DNA from 4 places in the Blastococcus sp. SYSU D00820 genome. Region 4 is predicted to be linked to each of the others. Evidence: riboswitches for the same ligand, from Rfam matches in the RefSeq annotation. Region 4 holds a riboswitch; each other region holds the start of a gene.
The links. Region 4 has a riboswitch for cyclic di-AMP ahead of ACI79R_RS16955 (aggregation-promoting factor C-terminal-like domain-containing protein). Riboswitches for the same ligand answer to the same signal wherever they lie in the genome.
Positions count from the first base shown of each region.

Region 1: another riboswitch for cyclic di-AMP. It lies ahead of ACI79R_RS10150 (NlpC/P60 family protein); the one in region 4 lies ahead of ACI79R_RS16955 (aggregation-promoting factor C-terminal-like domain-containing protein).
Region 2: another riboswitch for cyclic di-AMP. It lies ahead of ACI79R_RS10745 (NlpC/P60 family protein); the one in region 4 lies ahead of ACI79R_RS16955 (aggregation-promoting factor C-terminal-like domain-containing protein).
Region 3: another riboswitch for cyclic di-AMP. It lies ahead of ACI79R_RS14770 (hypothetical protein); the one in region 4 lies ahead of ACI79R_RS16955 (aggregation-promoting factor C-terminal-like domain-containing protein).

Region 1 is NZ_JBJGZW010000007.1:70,463-75,744, forward strand. It holds gene ACI79R_RS10135 (DEDD exonuclease domain-containing protein) at 1-172, opposite strand, end outside; gene ACI79R_RS10140 (D-alanyl-D-alanine carboxypeptidase family protein) at 374-2,119, shown strand; gene ACI79R_RS10145 (hypothetical protein) at 2,189-2,494, shown strand; cyclic di-AMP (ydaO/yuaA leader) riboswitch at 2,752-2,924, shown strand; gene ACI79R_RS10150 (NlpC/P60 family protein) at 3,067-4,041, shown strand; gene ACI79R_RS10155 (M48 family metallopeptidase) at 4,131-5,282, shown strand, end outside.
Region 2 is NZ_JBJGZW010000008.1:11,761-17,042, reverse strand. It holds gene ACI79R_RS10760 (Phenylacetic acid catabolic protein) at 1-557, opposite strand, end outside; gene ACI79R_RS10755 (ABC transporter substrate-binding protein) at 762-1,985, shown strand; gene ACI79R_RS10750 (hypothetical protein) at 2,138-2,512, shown strand; gene ACI79R_RS10745 (NlpC/P60 family protein) at 2,571-3,095, opposite strand; cyclic di-AMP (ydaO/yuaA leader) riboswitch at 3,110-3,255, opposite strand; gene ACI79R_RS10740 (hypothetical protein) at 3,581-3,748, shown strand; gene ACI79R_RS10735 (DUF4352 domain-containing protein) at 3,965-4,555, shown strand; gene ACI79R_RS10730 (hypothetical protein) at 4,784-5,203, shown strand; gene ACI79R_RS10725 (DUF6308 family protein) at 5,267-5,282, opposite strand, start outside.
Region 3 is NZ_JBJGZW010000013.1:73,063-78,344, forward strand. It holds gene ACI79R_RS14760 (ABC transporter substrate-binding protein) at 1-513, opposite strand, end outside; gene ACI79R_RS14765 (hypothetical protein) at 820-1,095, opposite strand; gene ACI79R_RS14770 (hypothetical protein) at 1,131-2,027, opposite strand; cyclic di-AMP (ydaO/yuaA leader) riboswitch at 2,220-2,375, opposite strand; gene ACI79R_RS14775 (LysR family transcriptional regulator) at 2,521-3,444, opposite strand; gene ACI79R_RS14780 (cyclase family protein) at 3,551-4,564, shown strand; gene ACI79R_RS14785 (FAD-dependent oxidoreductase) at 4,579-5,282, shown strand, end outside.
Region 4 is NZ_JBJGZW010000017.1:42,265-47,546, forward strand. It holds gene ACI79R_RS16945 (LLM class flavin-dependent oxidoreductase) at 1-1,041, opposite strand, end outside; gene ACI79R_RS16950 (hypothetical protein) at 1,324-2,073, shown strand; cyclic di-AMP (ydaO/yuaA leader) riboswitch at 2,240-2,396, shown strand; gene ACI79R_RS16955 (aggregation-promoting factor C-terminal-like domain-containing protein) at 2,609-3,433, shown strand; gene ACI79R_RS16960 (class I SAM-dependent methyltransferase) at 3,584-4,228, shown strand; gene ACI79R_RS16965 (TetR/AcrR family transcriptional regulator) at 4,289-4,939, shown strand; gene ACI79R_RS16970 (flavin-containing monooxygenase) at 5,099-5,282, shown strand, end outside.

The sequences.
Region 1 (5,282 bases), on a different contig from region 4:
TCTCGGTGATCGCGCTGTCCTTCGGCGACCCCCCGGTCGTCTCGAGGTCCACCACCACGAAGGTCACGTCGGCCAGCGGCGTGCCCAGCTCGTCGATGGTCGCCTGCACGTAGCGCGGCGGCCCTCCGGCCGCGGGAACCGGTACGGCAGGGGCGGGAGGGAGCGGTGGCACGTCGTGGACGCTAGGTCGCAGCAGTGACAACTCCGTGGCTCCCACGCCGGGGGCCGGGCCGGTCCGTCCCGGGTCCGGCGGCGCCCCGGGGTCGCCCGCACAGGGGAACGTGCAGGTCGTCGCGGTGGCGCGGCTCCATGACCTGGGTCACCATGCTCCGTCGGGGGCCACCGTCGGCCCCCTCGTCGCAGAGGTGGTCCGATGCTCCCGCGCTCCCGGTGGCGCGCCCGTCGTCCGGTGGTCCCCGCCGCGGTCGTGGCCGCGACGGCGGCGCTGCTGCTCGCCGTCCCCCTCGCGGGTCCGGCCGGGGCCGTCCCCAGCGACCAGCCCGGGGGCACCACCGCCGTCCTCGACAGCTCGGCGCTCGACGCGCTGCAGCAGCGGGCCGCCGAGGTGCAGGCCGACCTGCAGGCGCGCCAGTCGGAGGTCGTCGACGCGCAGGAGGCGCTCGCCGCCGCGCAGGCCCTCGCCGCCGAGGCGGAGTCGGTCGTCTCCGACGCCGACGCCGAGCTCGCCCGCCACCAGGCCGTCGTCGCGCAGTACGCCTCCGCGGCCTACCGCGACGGCGGCGCGCTGAGCCCGCTCACCCTGCTGCTGACCGGCGCCGACCCCGGGGAGGTCATCGCCGCGATGGGCTACCTGGAGGCCGTCGACCGGCACACCGCCTCCGTGGTGGCCGCGGCCGAGGAGCAGCGGCGGGCCGCCCTCGCCGAGCGTGACGGCGCGGCCGCCGCGCTCGCCGAGGCCCAGGCCCGGGCCGACGCGCTGGCCGCCGAGGTGCGTGAGCTGGAGGACGCCGCGGCCGCGGTCACCAGCGAGCTGGACGCCGCGCTCGGCGACGTCGACCGGCAGCTCGCCCAGCTCCAGCAGGAGCAGCTCGACGTCAACGACCGGACCGCGGCCAGCTGGCAGGCCTACCTCGACGAGCTCCGGGCGGCCGGCGTCACGCCGCCGCCGGCGGCGCAGATGCGCCAGCCGGCGGCGGGTCTGCCGGGTGGGCTGGTGCCCGTCGCGGCCTCGGGCGGCGGTGCCCAGGCGGGCGCGGCGCAGCTGCCCCGCCAGCCGACGTCGCTGCTGGTGCTCCCCGCCGAGACCCTGACCGCCGTCACCACCGCCATGGACGCGCTGAGCCTGCCCTACGCGCCGGGCACCGCCGGGCCCGAGTCGTGGGACTGCGGCTCGCTGGTCCAGGCGGCCTACCGCTCGGCCGGGGTCGAGCTGCCCGGTGACCAGGCCGGGCTGTTCGCCGTCACCGTGCCGGTCGCCCCGGCCGACGTGCTCCCCGGCGACCTCGTCTTCCTGGGCACCGGCGAGTCCGGGCTCGGGCACGTGGGCATCGCCCTGGACCCGCAGACGATGCTGGCCGCCGACGCCCGCGCCGGCGCGGTCGTGGTGCGGCGGCTGCCGGCCGACCAGGTGCTCGGCATCGGCCGGCCGAGCCTCGGGCAACGACCGCCGGTCGACGCCCCGGCGCCGACCGGCGGAGCTCTGCGGGTGGAGTGCGGCAACACCGTCTACCCGCCGAGCTACGACGGCGCGCGCTCGTGGGGCGGCTACCCCAACGGGCTGATCCCGCCCAGCGCCATGTGCCCGTTGGGCGTCGCCGGGCACACGCTGCGCTGCGACGCGGCGGCGGCCTACCGGGCCATGAGCGCGGCCTTCGCCGCGTCCTTCGGGACGCCGATCTGCATCACCGACTCCTACCGCACCTACGCCAGCCAGGTGCGGCTCTACGGGCAGAAGCCCGCGCTGGCGGCGGTGCCGGGCACCAGCAACCACGGCTGGGGGCTGGCGGTCGACCTCTGCGGGGGCATCGAGGTGTTCGGCACCCCGCAGTACCAGTGGATGGTCGCCAACGCCGGCCGGTTCGGCTTCCTGCACCCCACGTGGGCCGACCCGGGCAACGGCCGCGAGGAGCCCTGGCACTGGGAGTACGCCGGCACCTGAGCCGGAATTGTCGGTGGCGCTCCCTACCGTCCGGCGCGGAAGAGAGACCAGCCATCGAGGAGAGCAGCCATGCTCATCGACTGCGACACCTGCACCGCCCGCGGCACCGGCTGCGCGGACTGTGTGGTCACCGTGCTGCTCGGCGTCCCGCCGACGTGGCAGACCGAGGACCCGGCCGTCGTCCCCCTGGCCGGGCGTCCCGCCCGGACGCCGGCACCCGAGGTGGCCGCGCCCGGCCCGGGCGTGGTCGTCGACCTGGACGACGTCGAGCGCCGGGCCGTGCGGGCGCTGGCCGACGTCGGCCTGGTGCCGCCGCTGCGGCACGAGCCGGGGGCGGCCCCGGGGCGGGGGAGCGGGCGCCGGCGGACCGGCTGAGGGGGCGGCCCGGTGACCGGCACGGATCACGGACAGCAGCCGCCGTCTGACGCTGCGTGGGCTCGCGCACCCCAGTGGTCACGCCACGGAGTGGCGTCGCTCCTCACAGTGGGTATTCCCACAATCCAGGGGGTGCGCGTTTGTCACAACTGCATCACGTCCGTACCGTGTCAGCGTCCGACCGAGTGGTCGTCACCCGACACGGGGTGACCTCGGCCGGGCACCGCCGAATCACCGTCCGGTGTGCGGGGGCCCTCGGGTCCGCGTCGCCGGGGGTGAACCGGGGACCCACCGCAGCACTGGGGTGAGTTCTCGCGTGCGCCGGTCCGCCGGGGCACACGTCCCGCGGCAGCGGGGCGCAGAGATAGGGCACCTTTTCTTCCCAGCCCGAACCCGTCAGCTAACTCGGTAGGCGGTTGCTGAGGAAGAACGGAGAGCCGCCGCCCGTGGCGACCCCTCGCCCTGTACTGGGGCATGCACGCGAACAGCTCCACCCCGGCTCCGCGAACGGAGCGGGCCGCCTTCCCCTCTTCCGCCGCCCCGTCGTCCGACGGTTCAGCCGCGGCGTCCTGGTGGGGACCACCGCCGCCCTGACGCTCACCTTCCTGCCGGGCACCGCCGCGGCGGACCCGGAGCAGGCCGGCAGCGCCGCCGAGGCCGCCCAGCTGGTGGCCGACGCCAGCCACCAGCTCGAGGTCGTCTCCGAGCAGGTCAACGAGGCCCGCGAGCAGCTGGCGGCCCAGCAGGCGGCCGCCGAGGCCGCGCGCCAGGCCGTCGCCGACGCCGAGGCGCAGCTCGGCGAGCTGGACGGCCAGATCCGCCAGGTCGCCCGCAGCGCCTACACCAGCAGCAGCGACATGGCCACGCTCGACCTGCTGATGACCAGCGAGTCGGCCGAGGACTTCGTCGCCTCGCTGGCCACGCTCGACCAGATCGCCGGGCACACCACGGCCGTCCTGGCCGACGTGTCCGAGGCCGCCGAGGCCGCCGAGCAGGCCCAGGCCGACGCCGACGCCGCCGAGGCGGAGGCCGAGCAGACGCTGGACGACCTCACCGCGCAGGAGCAGCAGCTCCAGGACGACATCGCGGAGTACCAGGCCCAGTACGACCGGCTGTCGGCGCCGCAGCAGGCAGCGGTCGTCGCGGCGCACGCCGGTGAGTCGGTGCCCGTGGTCGCTCCGGTGGCGGCCGCCAGCGGCGCTGCCCAGGTGGCGGTCGACACCGCGCTGGCACAGGTCGGCGACCCCTACGTCTGGGGCGCCGGCGGGCCGAACTCCTTCGACTGCTCGGGCCTGACCCAGTACGCCTACGCGGCGGCCGGGATCAGCCTGCCGCACTCCAGCCGCATGCAGTCGCAGATGGGCCAGGCCGTCTCCCGGGCCGAGCTGCAGCCGGGCGACCTGATCTTCTACTACAGCCCGGTCAGCCACGTCTCGATGTACATCGGCAACGGCCAGATGGTGCACGCCTCGACCTCCGGCCAGCCGGTCAAGGTCGTCAGCGTGGACTCGATGGGCGGGATCACCGCGATGCGCCGGATCGCCTGACGACAGGGTCCAGCGACGCGGGCCGGTGACCTCCCTCGAGGTCACCGGCCCGCGTCGTCTCCAGGGCCGGCCGCTCTAGGATCGGCCGGGTGAGCGCCCGTCGGGCCGCGCTGGTGGTCGCGGGCGTACTCGCCGCGGCCCTGGTGCTGGTCATCGTCCTGCGCACCCCGTGGACGCTGCTGCCCGAGCCGCCCGGCGGAGCGACACCGATCCGGCCGGGCGAGGGGCTGCCGGCGGACGTGGTGGCCCGGGCCGAGGCCTTCGCCGCGTCGATCCGCCCGGCGTCGCTGACCTCGCTGCTGCTCGGCCTCGCCGTCTCCGCCGTGCTCGGCCTCACCCGGCTCGGCGGGCGGCTGGTGCGCCTGGTGGCCCGTCCGCTGGGTGGTGGCTGGGGATGGCAGGTGCTGCTCGGCACGATCGCGCTCCTCGTCGTCGGCCGGCTGGTCACCCTTCCGGTCTCCGCCTACGGCGAGGTGCTGCGCCACCGGTACGGACTGTCCACCCGCAGCTGGCCGCTGTGGCTCCGGGACGTCGCCGTCTCCACCGCCATCGACGCCGCGCTGACGGCGGTGGGCCTGCTGCTCCTCGTCTGGCTGGTGCGGCGGGCTCCGCGGACCTGGTGGGCCTGGGCGTCGCTGGGCGCGGCCGGCCTGGTCGTCGCTGGCTCGTTCCTGTACCCCGTGTTGATCGAGCCGGCGTTCAACCGCTTCGAGTCGCTGCCGGCCGGCCAGCTGCGCACCGACCTGCTCGAGCTCGCCGAGGAGAGCGGCACCCCGGTCGAGGACGTCCTGGTCGCCGACGCCTCGCGACGGACGACGTCGTTGAACGCCTACGTCTCCGGGTTCGGGTCGACGCGGCGGATCGTCCTCTACGACACGCTGCTCGACCAGCTGCCCGACGACGAGATCGAGTCGATCGTCGCCCACGAGCTCGGCCACGTGGCCACCGACGACGTCCTGACCGGCACGCTGATGGGTGCGCTCGGCGCCGCGGCCGGCATGGCCGCGCTCGGCTGGCTGCTGAGCTGGACGCCGCTGCTGCGCCGGGCCGGCGCCGAGTCGCCCGGCGATCCCCGGGCGGTCCCGGTGGTGCTGCTGCTGATCGGCGTGGGCGCCCTGCTGGGCACCCCGGTGCAGAACCTGGTCTCCCGGCACGTCGAGGCCCGGGCCGACCTGCACGCCCTCGACCTCACCGGGGATCCGGAGGCCTTCGTCGCGATGCAAAACCGGCTGGCGGTCACC
Region 2 (5,282 bases), on a different contig from region 4:
TCCAGGGCGGCCGGCCACCAGATCCTGATCTTCTCGTTGGCCTCGGCCAGCCCCTCGGGGGTCGAGCAGATCCGCCGCAGGTTGTTCATGCCGAAGGTGGCGTGGAAGACCTCGTCCTTGTGCAGCCGCTCCGCCACGGTGAGCAGGGGCTCGTAGGGCACGCCCTCCCAGGTCTCGCCGATGTAGCAGCCCACCCGGTCGCCCAGGCCGTTGAAGAAGGCGAGGTCGCAGAAGCTCTCGATGGGGAGGTGGAACAGGTACTGCTGGATCTCGCCGTCGACCGGCCCGTGGCCGAGGCTGCGCAGGATGCGGGAGGTGATCACCCCGTGCTCCACCTCCTGCTGCATGAGCTTCGCGTAGGTGACCTTGAGCTTCTCGTCCGGGATGTGCGTCATCCCGGCCACCCAGAGCTTGTTGAGCAGGTCGGTGTAGTGGGGATTGGTCGAGTTCTCGAGGTGGTGGGTCAGCATCCGCACCAGGAGCGTGCGGAACTCCTCCGGCATGTCCTCGTCGCCCTCGCGGTAGATCCGGCGTTCCCCTGTCGTCGCGACGCTCATGACGGCTACCTCCCTTGTCGTGACCTGCATCGCAGAGTAGGTTCTGCCGACAATTCGGTCAACCGACCGGTCGGGAGAAATATTGTCCGGCTCGGTTGGTCGAGATCTCCCCTGGCGGGCCGGTCGGGGGCGGTGGCACCTGTTCGATCAACTCCCGTAGCGGACGACGTGCGACGGAGCACGTCCGGACACCCGGAGGCATCCATGGCAGTCCCCGACCTCTCTCGCCGTCAGTTCCTGGGTGCCGCGGGGGTGGGCATCGGCGGTCTGGCCCTCACCGCGTGCTCCGGCGGAAGCCTCGGTGGCGACGACGGCGGCGACGGCGGCGGCGGTGGCGGCGGCGGTGGCGGCGGCTCGATCACCGTCGGGCTCGTCATCCCGCAGGCCGGCGTCTACACGCCGATCGGCGTGGACATGCAGAACGGCTGGCAGTTGTGGCTCGACCAGAACGACGGCCGGCTCGGCGAGTACGAGGTGGAGACCGTCACCGCGGACGAGGGGGAGGGGCCCGACACGGGCGTGCCCGCCATCCAGGGCCTGCTCTCCGATGTGGACGTCGTCGTCGGCGTGGTCAACTCGGCGACCGCCCTCGGGGTGGCCGAGCAGTTCAACGAGGCGCAGAAAGTGCTGTTGATCGGCAACGCCGGTGCCGGGCCGATCACCGGCGAGGCGACCAACCCCTACGTCTGGCGGGTGTCGTTCACGAACGCGCAGGTGGCGGCCGCGATGGGTGACCACCTGGCCGCCGAGGGCATCGGGCCGGTGTTCGTCATGGCACCCGACTACGCCGCTGGGCAGGAGGTGGTGGCGGGCTTCATCCAGGCCTACGAGGCCGGCGGCGGAACCGTGGCCGGGCAGGCGCTCACCCCCTTCGGCACGACGCAGGACTTCCAGCCGTTCCTCTCGGGCGCGCAGTCCTCGGGCGCAGCCGCGGTGTTCTGCTTCTATGCCGGCGGTGAGGCGGTCGCCTTCGTCAAGCAGTACACCGACTTCGGGCTCAAGGACACCATCCCGCTCTACGGCTCCGGGTTCCTCACGGAGGGCAGCGTGCTGGAGGGCCAGGGTGCGTCCGCGATCGGGGTGCGCACCTCGCTGCACTACTCGACGGAGATCGACAACGAGGCCAACCAGGCCTTCGTCCAGGCCTACGAAGAGGCCTACGGGGTCCTCCCGACGGTGTACGCCATGCAGGCCTACGACGCCGCCAACGTCCTCACCCGGGCCCTGGAAGCGGCCGGTGACGTGTCCGGCGAGGCGTTGACCGCCGCGCTGCAGGACCTCGGCGAGGTCGACGACAGCCCCCGCGGCCCGTGGACCTTCAACGGGCAGACCCCCGAACAGACCATCTACCTGCGGGAGGTGGCCGACGAGGGCGGCGTGCTGCTCAACACGGTGGTCTCCGAGCTGGGCGTGTTCGCGCAGCCCTGATCCGTCGCGCTCCGTCACCGGAGGCCCGCCGGTTCACCCGATCCGCCGCCGCCCTCACCCACACCGATGGTCGGAACGGTCCCGCGTGCATGCGCGGTGGTGGGCTGGGCACCGCGCGGTACAGCACCAGCACGACACGGGGGAGGACGACGGTGTCCGAGATGTACGAGCCGAACGGCGGCGAGGCCGTCCGCACCGCTCCGCTGACCTGCGGCCGCACGGGCGTCGGCCATGCGCCGAACCGGGTGCACATCCTGCTCAGCCAGACCGCGCCGGCCGAGGACTGGCTGCCCGTCGTCGTCATGGACGCCGCCGATGAGGCCGTCACCCTCGCCGTCTTCGGGGAGCTCGAGCGCTTCGCCCACCACGACGCCGACGCGGTGGCCGCCGCCGTCCGCGACGCCGGGGCGCACGGCTTCTACAACCTGCGGTTCAACCTGCTGTTCCTGAGCACCTGGCCGCGCGACGCGGAGGCGGTCTTCTCGCTGCAGCCGGCGCACCGGCCCTACGCCGGCTGCCGGTCCTGACCGCGCCGGAGCCCCGGCCGCGCGCGGCGGCCGGGGCTCCGGGCGTCGGACCCGAGGGTCAGGCGATCCGCCGCGCGGAGTTGTAGCCCGGCATGTCGTCCACGTCGACCACGGCGACCGGCTTGCCGTAGGTCGAGGAGTGCACCATCTGCCCGTTGCCGATGTAGATGCCCACGTGGCTCACCGGGGAGTAGTAGAAGACCAGGTCACCCGGCTGCAGGCTCGCCCGGTCGACCGGCGCGCCCATCGTCGACTGCATGCGCGACGAGTGCGGGAGCTCGATGCCCGCCGCCCGGTAGGCGTACTGCACCAGCCCCGAGCAGTCGTAGCTCGACGGCCCCGAGCCACCCCAGGCGTAGGGCTTGCCCTGCTGGCTGAGCGCGGCGTCGACCGCGGTCTGCGCCGCGGCGTTGGGTGCCGCGACCGGCGCGGCAGCAGCGGGAGCCGCGGCCGCAGGGGCCTCGGCGCTGGCGGAGGCCACCGCCGGGGTGAGGGCCACCCCGGCACCGGCCGCCAGGGCGATGACGGCGCCGCGCAGCGAGCGGCTGGACCGGCGGGGCAGGGACGTGCGCATGGTCGTCATGGACGACGGTTCTCCTCTGTTCCGTGCACCGCCTACCGGGTCAGCTGACGGGTTCGGGCGCGGAAGTCGCCCGGCGCCGTCCGTTCCCGGACAGCGCTTCACCCCAGTGGATCGGTGGGTCCCCGGCCCGGGCGGATGCCCGGTTCGGCGGTGTCCGGCGAGTGCGGCCAGGGTGCGGCAGCGGGTGCGGGTCTCGTCCGGACCGCGACGACGCTAGGTACCGCCCGCCGAGGTCTCCACCCGGCCGACGGCGCCGACACGCCTGCCCGACCGGGAGCGGATCCGGGCGTTGCGGAGCCGGAGTGCGCGCGCCCACCTGCCCTTTCGCGGAGGACGGCGACGGCTGCGGCCCCGACCCTTCCGAGATCGCCGCGTACCGGCGCTGCGTGACAGCCCGTAGCCACGCATGATCACCCGTGCGCGATGATTCGCCGTCCCGGTGTGCGGGCAGACTCCCTGGCAACCAACCGAGGGAGGTTCCGACCATGGGCATGCTCCGCAACCTGGCGGTCGCCGGTATCGCCAAGAAGGCCTACGACCTGGCCCGCAAGCCGGAGAACCAGGCCAAGATCAAGCAGCTGATCGCGCAGATGGGCGAGCAGAACAAGAAGCGCGGCGGCGGCGCCGGCCGCGGCCGCGGCCCGGTGCGCTGACCCGCAGCCGAACACACCACGCGACCCCCGCCCGGGCCTTCCGGGCGGGGGTCGCGTGCGTCGGGAGCCGACGTCCCTGTGAGGCGACAGGGAGTGCTGTGACCACAGGGATCCGAAATGGGGCCGTTCCGAGTCGTCTCGGTACTGGTCCGCCGATGACGACGTCGAGCGGGCCCCCGGTCCGCGCTCCGATCCACCGACGCACCGAGGAATCCCATGGTCCAGAACCTCCAGGCGCCCGCCGAGCAGCCCGCGCCCCCGCAGCCCACGAGCAAGCCCTTCTACAAGAAGGCGTGGTTCCTCGCCCTGGTCGCGATCGTCGTCATCGCCATCATCGCGACGCAGACCGGCAAGGGCGGGTCCGACGACTCCTCCGCCGGCTCGGCCTCCGGCGGCTCCAGCGAGTCGTCGTCCGTCGGCATCGGGCAGCCGGCGCTGGACGGCAAGTTCCAGTTCGTCGTCAACGGCGTCGACTGCAGCGCGACCAGCCTCGGCGACCAGTACGTGAGCATCACCGCGCAGGGCACCTTCTGCATCGTCGACCTGACCATCAGCAACATCGGCAACGAGGCGCAGAGCTTCTTCGGCGAGAACGCCACCCTGCGCAACGCCGAGGGCCAGGAGTTCAGCGCCGACACCGAGGCCTCGTTCTACCTGCCGAACTCGGCCTCGCTGTACGAGGAGATCAACCCCGGCAACACGCTGAACAGCAAGGTCATCTTCGACGTGCCGGTCGGCACGACGCCGGCCTCGCTCGAGCTGCACGACTCCGCCTTCTCCGGCGGCGTCACCGTCGCGCTCCAGTGACGTCCTGATCCCACCGCAGACGACCCCCCCCCGGACCTCCGGGCGGGGGTCGTCGGCGTTCCGGGCGGGATCGGTGGGACGGCGGAGTCATCCGGGACGGCGTCGGACCGTAAATGCCCGACGACCGCTCCCGCGGGTGCGACGGTCACTCCCATGCACCAGTCGCACCACCTCCGGTCCCTGCCATCGACGCCGCTCCGCCGGCGCCCGCGGTTTCCCGCGCTCGCCGTGCTCCTCGCCGCCGGCGTCGCCGTCTCGGCGTGCGGGGGAGGGGACGACGCGTCGGCCGACGCCGAGAGCACGCCCTCGGTCGTCACCGAGACGGTGACGGCGTCGCCCAGCACCCAGCCCGTCGCGCCGCCCCCGGCCAGCTCCACGGCGCCCGCGCCCACGACCGCCGCCGAGCCGGTCGTCGACTTCGTCATGCCGAACCTGGTCGGCGTGGACCTGCAGACCGCCCAGAACACGGTGCAGCAGTTCGGCGTCTTCTACAGCGTCTCCCACGACCTCCTGGGCAGCCGGAACCAGGTCGTCGACTCGAACTGGATCGTCTGCACGCAGAACGTCCCCGCCGGCCAGCAGGTCACCGGCGACGTCGAGGGGCAGATCGACTTCGGCGTCGTGAAGCGCGAGGAGCGCTGCCCCTGACCGGGCCGCACCGACGCAGCGACCCCCGTCCGGGCCTCCGGGCGGGGGTCGCGTGCGTCCGGGCTACTCGTCCTCGGGG
Region 3 (5,282 bases), on a different contig from region 4:
CTCGATGCCGGCCTCCTCGAAGGCGCCGCAGTAGGTCTCGACGAAGTCGTTGAGCGGATTGGCCAGGGTGTAGGTGAAGTCCGCGTCGGGCGGCAGCGCGACCGACTGGGAGATCGACGTCGGCGCGATCGCCGGGATCCCGGCCTGCTGGACGACCGGCTTGGCCTGAGCGATCGCCGCGCCGGAGCTCTGCAGGATGAGGAACGCCGGGTTCTGGTCGATCAGCTTGCGCACGATCGAGGGCGTCTTGGTGGGGTCGCTCTCGTCGTTCTCCACCACGAGCTCGACCGGGCGGCCGAGGATGCCGTCGGTGGCGTTGAGCTGGTCGATCGCCGCACGGATCGCGTTGCCGGCGATGACGCTGTAGGAGGCGCCGGGGCCGGTGCTGTCCTCGTCGAGGCCGATGATGATCGGCTCCCCGGTCAGCTCGGCGTTGGCCTCGGGGCGGTTGGGCTCGTCGTCGCCACCGCCGCAGGCGGCGGTCGCCAGGGCGAGCGAGGCGGCCGCCGTCACGGCGGCGATTCGGGTCCGGGATGTCCGCATACCACTTCCTCGGGGTGTGGCCGGTCGGATGGGGGTGGTGCCCGTACGCGTGCGGAACCGCCGTCTGGAAGGCAGCCGGCGTGCTCCCAAGCAAGTGCTTGGTTGCCGCCGGATGTTAGGTGGATCACGAGAGCGGCGTCAACGACGCTGACCGTTCTGTTACCTGATCGCCGAGGTGGCGGGCCGGATCGCGGCGCGCGGTGCCCGGACAGCACTCGGCCCGACCGGCGCCGGGAGGCGCGGGTCGGGCCGAGGAGGAGCGGGACGGGCGGACCGTCAGCGGGTCAGCAGCCGCCGGAGGCAGCGGCCGGGCAGCCCGGCGAGCGAGCGGACGACCACGCGGCCGAGCAGCAGCAGGTCGGCGTACTCCGGCGGCCGGGGCGCCGGCCGCGCCGGTCGCGCCGGCGGGCCGGCCGGCCGCTCGGGCACCAGCAGGTCGAGCGCCGAACGGCGGGCCGGCGACCGCAGGGAGGCCAGGGAGGGGATCTCCGGGGCCGGCGGTGCGCCGTCCCGAGCGCGGTCGTCCTCGCCGTCGTCGTACTCGCGTGCCACGCCGCTGACGCTACGGCGGCCCGGACCGCCCGCGCTCACCGGTAGTTGACGTGGACGTGGTCGAAGTGGTTCGCGGTCACGCCGCCCCTGTCCTCCATGGTCGACCAGGAGCCGCCCGGGGACTGGAGGATCCGCTGCTCCCAGATGATGTAGGCCACGCCGAGCTCGTCCCAGTGCGCGATGTGGTACGCCACGATCGCGTCGCCGAGCGCGGCGTCGGACATGACCATGTAGTCCAGCGCGTTCCCCGACGGGTGCCCGTCCGGGTCGGTGGCGCTGGCGCGGGTGCCGCCGAGGGTGATGCCCCCGGCGCCGGGCACGTTGCTCACCACGGCGTCGGCGGCCGCCTGCACCCGCGACGACACCGGTCCGGCGGTGTTGCGGATCTGCGCGACCGAGGTGGCCGCGGTGCTGGCCGACGCCCCGCCGCCGCCGGAGCCGCCAGAGGAGCCGGAGCCGCCGGAGGAGGACTCCTCCTCGGCGGCCGCCTCGGCCGCCGCGGCGGCCTCCGCGGCCGCGGCCGCAGCCGCGGCGGCCTCCGCCTCGGCGCGGGCGGCGGCCTCGGCCGCGGCCCGCTGTGCGTCGAGGGCGGCCTGGTCGGCGGCGGCCTGCGCCTGCTGCGCGGCGGCCTCCTCGGCCTCGCGGGTGCTGCGGCTGGCCGCGAGGTCCTCCAGCGGCTGGAGGTTCTCGGTGACGTCGACGGGACCGCTCTGGGCGCTGAGGCCGAGGGCTTGGGCGACGCTCACGGTCTCCGACGCGCCGGCCTCGGCCTGCGCTCCGGGGTCGACGCCGAGGACGACGTTGCCGAGGACGGCGCCGGCGACGGCGACCCCCAGCAGGAGACCGGGACGGCGGCCGGCGAGGACGCGGCGGCGGGCGGTGCGGGTGCGGCGGCCGGCGGCGTGGCCGGACGTGGTCGTACGGGGATCCATCGAGGGGGGTGCTCCGAGCGGTGCGGGCACGGCGGCGCCAGGGGCGCGGGGGCCGTGGGATGGGTGCGGGGACGGCGGCGGCGGGGACGGGCCCGGCCGGCGGTCAGATCCGCGGGCGCACCAGGGGCCGGCAGTGCCGGGTCGATCGAGGACGTGCAGCAGTGGCAGGGCGCGCCATCGGGCGGCTCTCCGTTTCTCCCAGAAGGCCGCCTACCGAGTCAGCTGACGGGTTCGGGCGGGAAGCAGCCCTACCCGGCGCGGGACGCGAGGTCCTGCGACGCGGGATTCACCCCAGTGGTGCGGTGGGTCCCCGGCTCGCCCCGGAGGGCGACTCGGCGGCGTCCGCCCGGACTCCCCCGGCAGGGGTCGTGACGACCGGTCGGACGCCGACACGGTAGTCGTCGTTATGGACTCGTGACAATCGGAGACCGGCGTTTCGTCAGCGTGATGCGTGTCGCGGCGGTCGCCGCGCGGGCGGGCGGTGTATCCGGGGTCAGGGTGCGAGCGGCTCGGTCGCCTGCCGCGCGGCCCGCGTGACGAGGTCGCGGAAGAACCGGTGCTCGGGGTCGCCGTCGTGCACCGGGTGCCACCACATCGCCTCCATCAGCGGTCCGGCGTCGAACGGGAGGGGCAGCGCCCGCACGCCGGCGTCCAGCGGCAGCGACCGCACCAGCCGCTCCTGGAGCAAGGCGATGCGGCCGCTGCCGGCGACCAGACCGGGCACCGTGAGGAAGCTCTCGGTGACCACCTGGACCCGCGGCTCGATGCCGAGCATCCGCATCTGCCGGGCGGCGGGCGTGGAGGCCGTCGGCCCGTGGTAGGTGGCGACCCACGGGAGCGACTCCAGGTGCTCGACGGTCACCTCCTCTCCCACCACCGGGTTGTCGGCGGACACGACGAGCACCCACCGGTCCTGGTGCAGGTCGGCGTGCGGCAGGTCGCTGATGAAGCCGTGCGGGAGCACCAGGAGGTCGCGGTTGAGCAGCGTCTCCTGCACCTGGTCGACGGCATCGGGCGTGTTGTGCAGGAGGCGCAGCCGGGCGCCGGGGGCCTCCTCGGCCAGCAGCTGGGCCAGCGTGTCGCCGAGGACGGCGCAGCCGTAGTCGCTGAGCAGGACGGAGAACTCGCGCGTCGACTCGGCGGGGTCGAAGTCCGGCTGCGCGGTGAACACCCGCTCCACCCCGTCCAGCGCCAGCCGGACGCGCGGGCGGAGCTGGGCCGCCAGCGGGGTGAGCCGGTAGGCGTTGCCGACCCGGGAGAGCAGCTCGTCCCCGAAGTGCCGGCGCAACCTCGCCAGCGACGCCGACAGCGCGGGCTGGCTGAGCCCTAGCTGCTGCGCCGCCCGGGTGACGCTGCGCTGCTCGAGCAGGGCGTCGAGGGAGACCAGCAGGTTGAGGTCGAGGTTGCTCAGGTTCACCGGCCGAGGGTATCGACGGCATTGATGACACCCATCATCGATTGCCTCTTCCGTGATAGGCCACCGCCCGGGACTGTGGTGCACGTCGCTTCGAGGAGGACCCGACGTGCTGCCTGCTCCATCCCGGCCCGCCGCCGACCGGCTCGACCGCTCCGATCCGGAGGGCGCCATCGCCGCCGCCGCGCAGCGGTGCTCGAACTGGGGCCGCTGGGGTGCCGACGACGTGCTGGGCACGCTGAACTTCCTCGACGAGGCCAAGCGCCTCGAGGGCGCGGCCTGCATCCGGCGCGGGGTGAGCTTCTCGCTGTCGCAGTCCTTCGACATGGACGGCCCGCAGAAGGGCTGGCGGCGGCGGACCAACCCGGTGCACACGATGCTGGACACCGGCACCGACGCCGAGCGCGGCGTGCAGGGCTTCCCGCACGGCCTCGGCGGCGCCGACGACGTCATCGCCATGCCGCTGCAGGCCTCGACCCAGTGGGACGGCCTCGGCCACATCTTCGACCACGGCATGGCCTGGAACGGCCGCCGCGCCGGCGACGTGGTGACCAGCGACGGCGACAAGGTCACCGGCATCGAGACCACCGCCGCGCGCTTCGCCGGCCGCGGCGTGCTGCTCGACGTCGGCCGGGCGATCGGCACCGACGGCGAGCTCCCCGACGGCTTCGCCATCACCGCCGAGCACCTCGACGCCACGATCGCCGCCCAGGGCGGCACCTCCCACGTCGGCCGCGGCGACCTCGTCGTCGTGCGCACCGGCCGGCTCACCCGCGCCCGCCGGGACATCGCCGAGGGCCGCGGCTGGGGCGACTACGCCGGCGGCCACTCCCCCGGCCTGTCGTTCACCACCGCCGACTGGCTGCACCGCAGCGAGATCGCCGGCATCGCCACCGACACCTGGGGCTTCGAGGTGCGGCCCAACGAGTTCGACGTCGCCTTCCAGCCCCTGCACCAGGTCGCCATCCCCAACATGGGCCTGTTCATCGGCGAGATGTGGGACCTCGACGCCCTGGCCGCCGACTGCGCGGCCGACGGGCGCTACGAGTTCTTCCTCGCCGCGGCCCCCCTCCCCGTGACCGGCGCCGTCGGCGCCCCGGTCAACCCCCTCGCGGTCAAGTGACGAAGGAGCCACCGATGCCCGCAGTGAACAGCGTCCTGGTGGTGGGGGCCGGCCTCGCCGGCGCCGCCACCGCCATCCACCTCGCCGCCCGTGGCGTGGCCGTCGACCTGGTCGAGATCAAGCCCGAGGTCGCCGCGCTCGGCTCGGGCATCACGCTGCAGGGCAACGCGCTGCGCGAGCTGCGCTCCCTCGGCGTCTGGGACCAGGTGCAGGCGGCCGGCTACGCCTTCGACGTCACCGGCATCCGGGCGCCGGACCCGCACGGCAGCGTCGTCGCCGAGATCCCGGACGCCAAGACCGGCGGCCCGGACCTCCCCGCCGCGATGGGCATGCCCCGTCCCGAGCTGGCCCGCATCCTCGTCGACCGGGCCACCGCGGTCGGCGTCAAGGTGCGCCTGGGCACCACGTTCACCGAGCTGGCGCAGGACGAGGCCGGCGTCGACGTCACCTTCTCCGACGGCTCGACCGGTCGCTACGACCTGGTGGTCGGCGCCGACGGCGTCCGGTCGTGGACGCGGCGGGCGCTGGGCGTCAACCTCGAGACGCGGTCGGTCGGCATGGGCATCTGGCGGGCCTTCGGCCCCCGCCCGGCCAGCGTCACCCGCACCGACCTCTACTACGGCGGCCCGTCCTACATCGCCGGCTACTGCCCCACCGGCGAGGACTCGCTCTACGCCTACATCGTCGAGGACGCCCAGGACCGCAGCGGCCTGTCCCC
Region 4 (5,282 bases):
GGGGGCGTCGGGCACGTGCGCGGGCTTGAGCGCGGCGAACTCGCGGCGCAGCACCGGCACGACCTCCCCGCCGAGGATGTCCAGCTGCTCGAGCACCGTCTTCAGCGGCAGCCCGGCGTGGTCGACGAGGAACAGCTGCCGCTGGTAGTCGCCGACGTACTCGCGGAAGCCCAGCGTGCGCTCGATGACCTGCTGGGGGCTGCCCACGGTCAACGGCGTCTCGCGGGTGAACTCCTCCAGCGACGGGCCGTGGCCGTAGACCGGGGCGTTGTCGAAGTAGGGCCGGAACTCGCGGACGGCGTCCTGGCTGTTCTTGCGCATGAACACCTGCCCGCCGAGGCCGACGATGGCCTGGTCGGCGCCGCCGTGCCCGTGGTGCTCGAAGCGGCGGCGGTAGAACTCGACCATCCGGGCGGTGTGCTCGGCCGGCCAGAAGATGTGGTTGGCGAAGAACCCGTCGCCGTAGTACGCGGCCTGCTCGGCGATCTGCGGGCTGCGGATCGAACCGTGCCAGACGAACGGCGGGACGCCGTCCAGCGGGCGCGGGGTCGAGGTGAAGCCCTGCAGCGGGGTGCGGTACTTGCCCGACCAGTCGACGACGTCCTCGGTCCACAGCCGGCGCAGCAGCGCGTAGTTCTCGACGGCGAGCGGGATGCCCTCGCGGATGTCCTGGCCGAACCACGGGTAGACGGGGCCGGTGTTGCCGCGGCCCATCATCAGGTCGACCCGGCCCTCGGCCAGGTGCTGCAGCATCGCGTAGTCCTCGGCGATCTTCACCGGGTCGTTGGTGGTGATCAGCGTGGTGGACGTCGACAGCTGCAGCCGCGTGGTGCGGGCGGCGATCCAGGCCAGCAGCGTGGTCGGGGAGGAGGAGAAGAACGGCGGGTTGTGGTGCTCGCCGAGGGCGAAGACGTCGAGCCCGACCTCCTCGGCCTTCAGCGCGATCGTCTGGACGGCCTTGATCCGCTCGGCCTCCGCGGGGGTGCGGCCGGTGGTCGGGTCCTGCGTGATGTCGCTGACGGTGAAGATCCCGAACTGCATGTCGATCGCCTCTTTGGTTGAGAGTGCAACTACTGGCCCGTGCAACCGGGGGTCGGGGGCGGGCATTCCCCGCGCTCCGGTCGTGACCGCTTCGTGACCGCTCCGTGACCTCTCATTGCCCCTGCGTAGTGGGCCGGGCACGCGCCGCTGGACTACGCCGGGAGCGCTCCGGAGGGCTCCGGATCGCCCTTCGCGGAGCGCGCCGGTGCGTCATCGTGGGTCGTGGGCGGATCCCCTCCGCAGGTGGGAGCGGAGGGGGACGGCGGACCCGGAGGGTGCTCCATGTCGCTGCGCGAAGAGGTACCGACCACTCCTGCGCCGGGCGCCGGGCCCGCTCGCGGTCTCGACGCGCTGCTCGGCACCGACCCCTGCTTCTCGGGCGCACTGCGCGGCTACGACCGGCTCCAGGTCGACACCTACGTGGCCTGGGCGGAGAACGAGATCGCCCTGGCGCGCCGGGAGAGCGACCACCTGCTCAGCCGCTACGCGGCCTGCTCCGGCGAGCTGCAGAACGCCCGCCGCCGGCTGGCGCAGTTCGTCCGCGAGCGGGACGGCGGAAAGGTGCGGGAGCTGGTCGAGCGCGCGGAGCGCCGCGCGGCCGAGACGGTGGCCGACGCCGAGGCCGAGGCCGAGCGGATCCGCGCCGAGGCCTGCACCGAGGCCGAGGCCCGGCTGGCCAAGGTGGCCGCGCTCCGGGACGCCGCCCGGGCCGAGCGCGACGAGCTGCTCGCCGGCGCCCGGCGGGAGGCCGAGGAGCTGCGCCGCGCCGCCGCCGAGGAACTCGCCGCGCGCCTGGCCGACGAGGAGCAGCGTGCCCGGCAGGACCGCGAGGCCGCCGAGGCCGCGGCCGCCGCCCGGCTGGCCGCCGTCGCCGCCGAGGTGCAGGCGCTGGAGGCGCAGCGGGACGAGGCCCGGCGGTCGCTGCGCCGGCTGACCGGCCAGATCGGCGACGCGCTGCAGGTGGTGGCCGGCAGCCTGCCCGAGGACCTCGTGCAGCTGACCGACGCCAGGCGTCCGGTGTCGGCGAGCTGAGGCCGGCGCCACTCCGGACGCTCCCCGCCCCACCCGTCACAGGGGTTGCGCGAGCTTCCTCACGGCGGGAATCCCGCTCGCGGCATTGTCACGGGACGGTAACGCCGCCTACGGTCGAGGCGTCCGGTCGGTCCGCAGTCCCCATCCGGGGAGCCCGGCCGGGCGCCGCCGAGTCGTGTCCGCACCCGTGGACGCGAGCCGGGGACCCACCGCAGCACCGGGGTGAATCCCGTCTGCCGGACGCCCGCCGTCCGTCAGCCGGGTAGGGCGCTTCCTTCCCGCCCGAACCCGTCAGCTAACTCGGTAGGCGGCCGCAGAAGGAACGGAGAGTCTCCGCATGCCCCGCCTCCGGGCTCCCTCGGGTTCCAGGGCCTCCCGGCCGCGCACCGCGCCGCCGACGTCGACGTCCTGACCCGCTGACGCCGGCCGGCCCCAGAGCCGCCGGCCCCCCGAAGACCACCGCAGCGCCGGGGTCGCCGCCCCGGGACCGGGGTCGCCTCCGCGCGCGCACTCTCCCTCGGAGCACCGCACCCCCATGCCCACGAGCACCCCGCAGTCCCCGGCCGCCGACACCCTCGAGGCGCCGGCCGTTCCCGCCGCCCCCGCCCGGGGCCGCCGCCGCGCCCGCCGCGCCACCACCCCGCTCGGCCCGCGCCGCCCCGCGCTCTACCTGGCCGCCGCGGCCGCCGGCGCCGTCCTGGTCAACGTGCTGACCACCAGCCCGCCGGCCGCAGACGCCGAGACCCGGACCGCGTCGGTGTCGGTCAGCGTCGCCGAGCAGCTCGGCATCACCGCCGAGCAGGCCGCGGCCGCCACCCCCGACCTCACCGGCCTGGAGGACCTCGCCGCCTCGCGCAGCGAGCGCGACGCCGCCGAGGCGCAGGCCGCCCAGGCGCAGGCCGCCGCCGACCAGGCCGAGCTCGACCGCCAGGCCGCCGAGGCCGCGGCCGCCGCGCAGGCCGCTGCCGAGGCGCAGGCGGCGGCGGAGGCCGCCGCCGCTGCCGAGGCCGCCGCCGAGCAGGCCGCCACCCAGCCGGCCGCCGCCCCGGCCCCCTCCTCCTCGGGTGGTGGGCAGGGCTCGTTCAAGGACTACGCCATGGCGCAGGTCGGCAGCGGCGGGGAGTTCGACTGCCTCGAGCGCCTCTGGGGCCGGGAGAGCGGCTGGAACCCCAACGCGCAGAACCCGACCAGCACCGCCTACGGCATCCCGCAGTTCCTCGACTCGACCTGGGCCGGCACCGGGATCGCCAAGACCAGCGACGGCTACCGCCAGATCGACGCCGGGCTGATCTACATCGAGAACCGCTACGGCTCGCCGTGCGGCGCGTGGGCGCACAGCCAGTCGACCGGCTGGTACTAGAAGGACCCCACTGCCCCCCACGCCTCGCAGGCTCGGCGCGGGACCCTGCAGCGGGGCCGCCGCTGCCCCCCACGCCTCGCAGGCTCGGCGCGGGACCCTGCAGCGGGGCCGCCGCCGCGGCGGCGCGGGGCCAGGTGGTGGGATCCCCGGGTGACGCTCGTCCCCGTGCCCGCCGCCTTCGTCCGCGCCCACACCCAGGTGCGCCGGCCCTCGTCGGTGCCGGAGGTCCGGCTGCACGTCGCCGACGACGTCGTCGCCCTGTGGGAGGCCATGGAGGTCGACGCCGGGGGAGCCGGTGACGCCCCGCCGTTCTGGGCGGCGGCCTGGCCCGGCGGGCAGGCCCTGGCCCGCTTCGTCCTCGACACCCCGGAGGTCGTGGCCGGCCGGACGGTCCTCGACCTCGGGGCGGGCAGCGGCCTGGTCGTGCTCGCCGCGGCACTGGCCGGGGCGACCGGCCTGCTGGCCAGCGACGTCGACCCGTTCAGCCGGACGGCGATCGGCGTGAACGCCGTCCTCAACGGCATCCGCGACGTCAGCGTGCTCGGCGACGTGCTGGGCCACGACCTGCCCGGCGTGGACGTCGTCCTGGCCGGCGACGTCTGCTACGACCGCGCGATGACCGAGCGGGTGCTGCCGTTCCTCGAGCGGCTGCGCGACCGGGGGGCGGAGGTCTACATCGGCGACCCCGGGCGCCCCTACCTGCCGCACGAGCGCCTGACCGCGGTCGCCGTCTCCGACATCGCCGAGACCGAGGGCCCGGGCATCCGGCGGACGACGGTGTGGCGGCTGCCCTGAAGGGGTGGGCCCCGGCTCGACACCGTGTCGAGATCCTCGACGCTGGTTAGGGTCGGCGGCGTGGCCGCACCGCTCGACGACGCCGCCGGGCCCTCGCGCGGGCGCCGCACCCGCCGGCCCTCCGGCGACGACCGGGAGCGGGCCCTGCTGGCCACCGCCGAGCGGCTGCTCGAGGAGCGGCGGCTGGCCGAGATCTCCGTCGACGACCTCGCCCGCGGCGCCGGCATCTCCCGGCCCACCTTCTACTTCTACTTCCCGTCCAAGGACGCCGTCGTCCTCGCGCTGCTCGACCGCGTGGTCGCCGAGGCGCGGGCGCTGCGCGCCCAGGCGCTGGCCGGCGCCTCCGGCGACGTGCGGGAGAGCTGGCGGCTGGCGCTGGTCGCCGTCCGCGACACCTTCCGGGAGCACCGGGCCCTGACCGCCGCGGCCACCGAGCTGCTGGCCGGGAGCGCCGAGGTGCAGGCGCTGTGGTCGCAGGTGATGGAGGGCTTCGTCGAGGAGACCGCCGCGGCCATCGAGGCCGAGCGGGCCCGCGGCGCGGCGCCGGACGGGCCGCCGGCCCGCGACCTCGCCGTCGCGCTGAACTGGATGAACGAGCGGGTCATCCAGGTCACCTACGCCGGCCGGACGCCGGCGCTGGCCGAGGACGACCTGCTCGACGTGCTGCTGACCGTCTGGCTGCGGACCATCTACGGGACCGACAGCCCGTAGTCGCCGCGCAACCTCCGGGCCGACGCGTCGTTGAGCCTCTCGACACCGTGTCGACAAGGGCGTCGGCGGCAGGCACGATCGGGGGGCCGCCGCCGCCCGCGGCACGGTGGCCGCACCACCGACCGGACGAGCAGCACCTCGACGACGAACGGGAAGTCCATGACGACCTCGCACGCCACCGCGGTCGACCGCGCGCAGGACCCGGCGCCGACGCAGCACGTCGACGTCGTCGTCGTCGGCGCCGGGCTGTCCGGCATCGGCGCCGCCTGCCACCTGGAGCGCGAGCGCCCCGGCACCACGTACGTGGTCCTCGAGGCCCGCGACGCCATTGGCGGCACGTGGG